Granulosicoccus antarcticus IMCC3135: one gene and its partner. The protein of the gene in region 1 binds, or shares a complex with, the protein of each later gene. Links are inferred from orthologs where the notes say so. Each region holds a gene or a part of one and is shown in the gene's direction. Other genes may lie near its edges.

What was found.
Region 2: the proteins of dapF (region 1) and IMCC3135_RS01530 are in contact, whole or in part, in a solved structure (PDB 5YGU), measured with the Escherichia coli proteins. The link is inferred for Granulosicoccus antarcticus IMCC3135 from one-to-one orthologs.

Annotation. Positions count from the first base shown.
Region 1 is NZ_CP018632.1:17,049-20,373, forward strand. What follows is about bases 82-3,081. They hold dapF (diaminopimelate epimerase), read left to right. Parts: upstream 82-1,164; coding sequence 1,165-1,998; downstream 1,999-3,081. Other genes in these bases: lysA (diaminopimelate decarboxylase), read left to right, coding at 82-1,168; IMCC3135_RS00075 (DUF484 family protein), read left to right, coding at 2,005-2,799; xerC (tyrosine recombinase XerC), read left to right, coding at 2,802-3,081. Also shown: more of lysA, read left to right, coding at 1-81; more of xerC, read left to right, coding at 3,082-3,325. UniProt on the Escherichia coli protein: Involved in the succinylase branch of the L-lysine biosynthesis and in the biosynthesis of the pentapeptide incorporated in the peptidoglycan moiety. Catalyzes the stereoinversion of LL-2,6-diaminopimelate (L,L-DAP) to meso-diaminopimelate (meso-DAP).
Region 2 is NZ_CP018632.1:330,306-333,387, forward strand. What follows is about bases 209-2,965. They hold IMCC3135_RS01530 (RNA pyrophosphohydrolase), read left to right. Parts: upstream 209-1,212; coding sequence 1,213-1,719; downstream 1,720-2,965. Other genes in these bases: IMCC3135_RS01525 (sulfite exporter TauE/SafE family protein), read left to right, coding at 209-1,035; IMCC3135_RS01535 (CopD family protein), read right to left, coding at 1,830-2,258; IMCC3135_RS01540 (TlpA disulfide reductase family protein), read right to left, coding at 2,260-2,763. Also shown: dcd (dCTP deaminase), read left to right, coding at 1-151; more of IMCC3135_RS01525, read left to right, coding at 199-208; IMCC3135_RS01545 (outer membrane beta-barrel protein), read left to right, coding at 3,075-3,082. UniProt on the Escherichia coli protein: Master regulator of 5'-end-dependent mRNA decay.

The DNA of each region.
Region 1 (3,325 bases):
CCCGCTGTATGTCTACAACCGCAAAGCCATCGAACAGGCCTGGCAGGAATTTGCCCAGGCGCTGGAAGGTCATCGCCATCTGATCTGTTATGCGGTCAAGGCCAATAGTAATCTGGCTATTCTGAATATTCTAGCGCGTCTTGGCTCGGGCTTCGATATCGTCTCTGAAGGGGAATTGAAACGCGTGTTGGCGGCCGGCGGTGAGCCGGGCAAGATTGTCTTTTCCGGTGTTGGCAAAAGCACCCGTGAGATGGCGGCGGCTCTGGAGGCTGGTATCCGATGCTTCAATGTGGAGTCCGACTCAGAGCTTGAACGTCTGGCAGAAGTGGCGGCCGCCCACGGTGTCGTGGCTCCCGTGTCACTGCGTATCAACCCTGATGTGGATGCCATGACGCATCCCTATATTTCGACAGGATTGAAGGAAAACAAATTCGGTATCGGCATGGCCCATGCCATGGATACCTACCGGCGCGGTGCTTCTCTGGCCTCCCTGAATATCAAGGGAATCGATTGTCACATCGGTTCGCAGTTGACCAATCTGGAACCTTACGCCGATGCTATCGCTTTGCTGATAGACATGGTTGATCGCCTGGACGGTGAAGGTATCCATCTGTCTCATGTCGACATAGGGGGCGGTCAGGGTATTGCCTATACCAGCGAGGAATCACATCTGAATATCGCCAGCTGGGCTGACTGCGTCGTACAGGCAATCGGTGACAGGGATCTGGAAATTCTGGTCGAACCCGGTCGTTACATCGTGGGTCAGGCAGGTGTGTTGTTGACTCGGGTGGAGTACCTGAAGAGCAATGAAGATCGACATTTTGCCGTTGTGGATGCTGCCATGAACGATCTCATCCGACCGGCGTTGTACAGCGCCTGGCAAGGCATCGAAGAGGTGGAAACACTGGAGCGGGAGTCAAAAATCTATGATGTTGTGGGTCCGATCTGCGAGTCGGCCGATTTTCTCGGCAAGCAACGCGAACTGGCAATTGCTCAGAACGATTTGCTGTGTGTCCGCTCTTCAGGCGCCTATGCCTCTGTAATGAGTTCCAATTACAACACACGAGCACGCGCAGCCGAGGTCATGGTAAGTGGTGATGATGCGACTCTGGTACGTGCTCGTGAGGATATCGATGCCTTGTTTGCGAACGAATTCATGCTGCCATGAAGTCCATTGAATTTACCAAGATGCACGGTCTTGGCAATGATTTCATGGTCATTGACAATCTCCGGCAAGGGCTTGAACTGAGCCCGCAGCAGATACTCAGCCTCTCGGACAGGCATACCGGTATCGGTTTTGATCAGCTGCTGGTGGTGGAGCCTGCCAGTGTTGATGGTGTCGAGTTCGACTACCGGATTTTCAATGCTGACGGCACCGAAGTGGAGCATTGTGGCAACGGTGCACGTTGCTTTGCCCGCTTTGTCAGTGATCGTGGCATGACGAAAAATCGATCCATCCGCGTAAATACCTGTAATGGCGTGATAACGCTTGTCTTGCAAGATAATGGAGAGGTCATGGTGCAGATGGGCGTGCTGGTTTTCGAGCCTGCCGGGGTGCCTTTTCTAGCCGACAATGAGGCGCTTTTCTACGATCTTGAAGTCGCTGGGGAAAACTTTCAGGTAGGTGCTGCCAGTGTCGGTAATCCGCATGTGTTGCTACAGGTTGATGATGTTGATTCCGCCGAAGTTGAGCGTCTGGGACCATTGATTGAAAGTCACCCACGTTTTCCAAGACGGGTCAACGTCAGTTTCATGCAAATAATTGACAGACAAAATATTCGTCTGCGAGTCTTCGAAAGAGGGGTTGGTGAGACGCAAGCTTGTGGCAGCGGAGCCTGTGCTGCCGTGGCTATAGCGCATCGACAAGGAAAACTTGACAATTCGGTGTCTGTGACCTTACCCGGAGGCGAATTGAAAATACATTGGCCAAATGAAAAGACATCAATTGAAATGACGGGCCCATGTTCTACAGTCTTTGAAGGACAAACGAGAATGTAGAAAAACATGCAACCCGAACAAGCTGATCTGAGCCAGGTATTGACCGATGATGATGTACTCCGGTTTCTGAGTAGAAACCCTGAATTCTTCGTCAACAATCAGGACATTCTGCCAAGACTGCGCATACCCCATGAGACAGGTAGTGCAGTCTCTCTGATCGAAAGGCAAGTCAGCGTACTGCGTGGCAAATGCGGAACACTGGAAAACAGCCTGCGTGACCTGATCGGTGTTGCACGTGAAAACGAATCCTTACACCAGCGCCTGCACGTTTTGATCCAGGAAATCATTTCAGCCAGAAATCTCAACAAGATTGTCGATCTGACACGAGCCAGCCTGCAACAGAACTTCAACGCCGACGATGTTCATCTGCTGCTGTTCTGCACGGAGCCCAAAAAACCTGCTGTACGTAAGCGTACAAGCGCTGTGAGCGCGGCAAAGAGTGCGACCAAGGCTGCACCTCGGGTACGCACTCAAAAGCCGATTGAGGGCACGCAAATTGTGCCGCACGATGATTCGGCGCTAGAGCTGTTCAGTGAGTTGTTCGCCAATGCTGAGACGATTTGTGGTCTGCCGAGCGAAGAGCAACTATCGAGCCTCGTCGGTCAGGATCATTCCGATGTCGCCTCCGCTGCCTTGATACCACTGCAACATGAAAGACCACTGGGCGTCATCATACTGACCAGTCGTGACGAGTCGCGCTTTGCATCGGGCAAGGGTGTGATGTTCCTGAATCACCTGGGGCAATTGCTAAGTCGCAGATTGGCAACCTACGGCACCATTTTACCTGTAACGGTCGCGTGAAGATGGACAAGGCCAGAGAGGACAACGCTGGCTCTGTCATGATGGAGGAGGATGCTCAGGCTGCCGAGCAGGAAGACTCTGTCTTTCAGTCTGCCATTGACCAATACCTTGAAGATCTGCGCGTTGCTCGCCGGAGTTCACCGCACACTGTCAGCAACTATGCGCGCGATCTGCATGCGATTGCTCGTTCAGCTCAGACCAGAGAGGTTGACGGTTGGCGGAATCTGACGGCCGATCATGTTCGCAGCATCATCGCTGAACAACATCGTGATGGCATATCGGGCCGTAGTCTGGCTCGCCGTCTATCTGCGTTACGGGGTCTCTACAATTTTCTGATGGGGCAGGGTCTGTGTGAGGTAAATCCTGCGCAAGACATTCTGGCACCCAAGGACAAGAAAGCCCTGCCCGCGACGCTGGACCCGGACGAGGTCAGCAGGCTACTGGCACAGAACCTCAACGATCCGATGATCTGTCGTGATCTTGCCATGTTCGAATTGATGTATTCATCTGGTCTACGGCTGGCTGA
Region 2 (3,082 bases), 310 kb from region 1 along the record:
CAACACGACACCGTTGCCGGCGAAGATCTACGCCAACGAAGGTATCGCGCAGATGCTGTTCTTTGAAAGTGACGAGGTCTGTGAAACGTCCTACGCCGACCGGGGTGGAAAATACCAGGGGCAGCGTGGGGTGACTCTACCAAGAACCTGAGGGTTCCAGCAGCATGGGCCTGTTACGGGTATCGGCGGTGAACTGACATGCCAGTTGGTCTGGATGTATCCGCCCTCTTGTTGATCATGGCAGCCTTGCTGGTTGCCGGCTGTGCCATCGGATTCTGTGCCGGATTTTTCGGTATCGGCGGTGGTGCCATATCGGTGCCGGTGTTCTTTGAGGTTTACCGTCTCACCGGCAATGTCGATGATATTGCCATGCCGTTGGCGGTCGGCACCTCGCTGGCCATGATCATCCCCACCTCATACCTGTCGGCGCGTGAACACGCTCGCCTGGGCACGCTTGATCTCGCAGTACTGCGCACCTGGCTGCTGCCCATACTGGTTGGTGTGATTTGTGGCAGCGTGCTGGCAGGTTTTGCCGACGCAGAGCTCTTCCAGTTAGTGTTTGTCGTTGTTGGTGGGGTGATGTCGACCCGCATGTTGTTCGGTGGTAACAGCCAGCAGATCAAAGACACTCTGCCCGGACGAGGGCTGTTGTCCGCGTACGGTCTGGGTATCGGCTTGTTGTCGGCGCTGATGGGGATCGGCGGCGGGGCACTGTCAACAATGATTCTGACGTTGTACGGGCGCACTATCCATCAGGCCATATCAACATCGGCTGGTGTGGGTTTGCTGATTGCTGTGCCGGGCGCCATCGGGTACGTTATCGCCGGCTGGGGAAATCCCGAGCTACCAGCCGATGCCATGGGGTATGTCTCCCTGCTGACTCTGATGGTGGTCATGCCTGCGGCGATCATGACGACACGATTGGGCGCAAGGGCCGCCCACACTCGATCACGTGCACAGCTATCCCGCTATTTCGGTCTGTTCTTGCTGACGGTTGCGCTGCGTTTTCTCGTGGCTATTGTGTTCGGCGTCTGAACGCCATGTATGTAACATTCGGGTGAAAAAAAACTTTATTCAGATTGCTGGGAAGTCCTCATTCATTGATTTCAGCGCTTTGTGGAGTCAAAAACCGGTCTGCTTGCTGCTTGCCAATTTGCCAGTGGTGGTTTTTTTTGGTTGAATCGGGGATATATCAAAAATTTGAGCACCGACATGATTGACTGCGATGGGTATCGAGCGAATGTCGGCATCATTCTGAGTAACAACGAAGGGCAGGTCTTTTGGGCAAGGCGAGTTGGACAGAACGCATGGCAGTTCCCACAAGGTGGAATTGACCATGCAGAATCCCCCGAAGAGGCGATGTACCGCGAGTTGAAGGAAGAGACCGGGCTGTCGCCCGGCGATGTCGATGTGTTGGGTTGTACGCGTGAATGGCTGAAGTATCGACTGCCAAAGCGTTATGTGCGGCGGAATCAGAAGCCGCTTTGCATTGGTCAGAAACAGATCTGGTACATGCTGCGCATGTTGGGCAATGAAACAGCCGTGGATCTGGCCAATAGTCCGAAGCCGGAATTTGACCACTGGCGCTGGGTGGATTACTGGGAGCCATCCCGACAGGTCATCTTCTTCAAACGCAAGGTCTACAAGCGAGCCTTGACCGAGCTGGAGCCGTTATTGGTTGATACGACTGTCAGCTGTTCACTCAAGCTGCTCAGTTAGGTCGCAGGAGGCTCTGAGGGCGGATTGCAGAGCGTCCCATCGTGCCTGAATGGTTCAGGCTTGGGACGCACCTGCTTTGGCTGACAGCAGCTTCTCAGTGCGCCTGTCGTTCAGTTGAATGGTCGTGCAATAACCAGAATGACAATTCCTGCCAGAAACGCAACCGGCACCTCGTTGAACCAGCGATACCACACGTGTGAGTGGGTATTACCATCATCCCGAAAGAGTCTGACCAGTCTGGCGCAATAAAGGTGATAGCCGATCAGGCCCAGCACCAGCAGGAGTTTGAGTTTCATCCAGGCTAGCGTCATCAGACCAGGCAGCCAGATGATCAGCAACAGCGAACCAAAGACAATCGTGAGCAGGGCGCCAATATTGGTGATGGCCAGCAATTTGCGCTCCATCACTTTGAACGTATCCATCTGTCCTTGATTCGCCTGATCGCTCATGGCGTGGTAGACGAATACGCGAGGCAGATAGAAGAGCCCCGCAAACCAGGTCACCATGAAAATAACGTGCAGTGATTTGATCCACAACATCTCAGCCCAGCTCCAGTAATTTGTCGAGCTCGTCGCGCAGCGCATCAAACTCGATGGCACCGACATACCGTTTCACCAGCCGACCGTCTGAATCCATCAGAAAGCTGATCGGTGTGCCCTGTACCGGACCAAAAGCTGCGACAGCATCCCCTTTGAGATCCAGGGCTACCGGGAAAGGAAACTGTTGAGCCTGGGCCAGTTCCAGCACGTCATTGGGTGGGTCATAGGGCATGGCGACAGCGATTACCTTTACGCCATGCGGTGTGTAGTCATCGTAGAGCGAAGCCAGCTCAGGCATCTCGGCCAGACAGATAGCGCACGTGGTTGACCAGAAATTCACGAACAACGGGCTGTCGATGTCGGCCACGGCAATCTGCTGGCCATCGAGCGTGCTGAAGGAGAGCTGGGCCACGGAATCATCCAGCTCGGTACGGTTGCTGCATGAGGCAAGCAAAGCGGTAGCTAGCAGGCATATGCCAGTCAGCCAGCGAAAACGATATTTCATGGGTTTGCTACGAGTCCCTGCACAGAGTGCCGGGAGATGCAAAGAGAGAATCGGCACGGGTCTGCCTGCTGGATGTGAGTGGAGCTAATCATACCGAGTCGGAGTCATTTGGGTGAGTTGGATAACGCAATGTGTTCAAGACAACAAAACGTTAAGGAAATTCGCCAAGTGGCCGACATTTTCGATGGGTGTTTTTGGTCTGGTTCAAGTTTGTTGCCAAGAAAACCTCGATCAGTACAACGCCTTGTTCAATTTAAAACGCTTCTACGCAGCCTTGCAAAGAAGCAAGTAGTTAACTGGAGATCTGGTTCATGAGAAG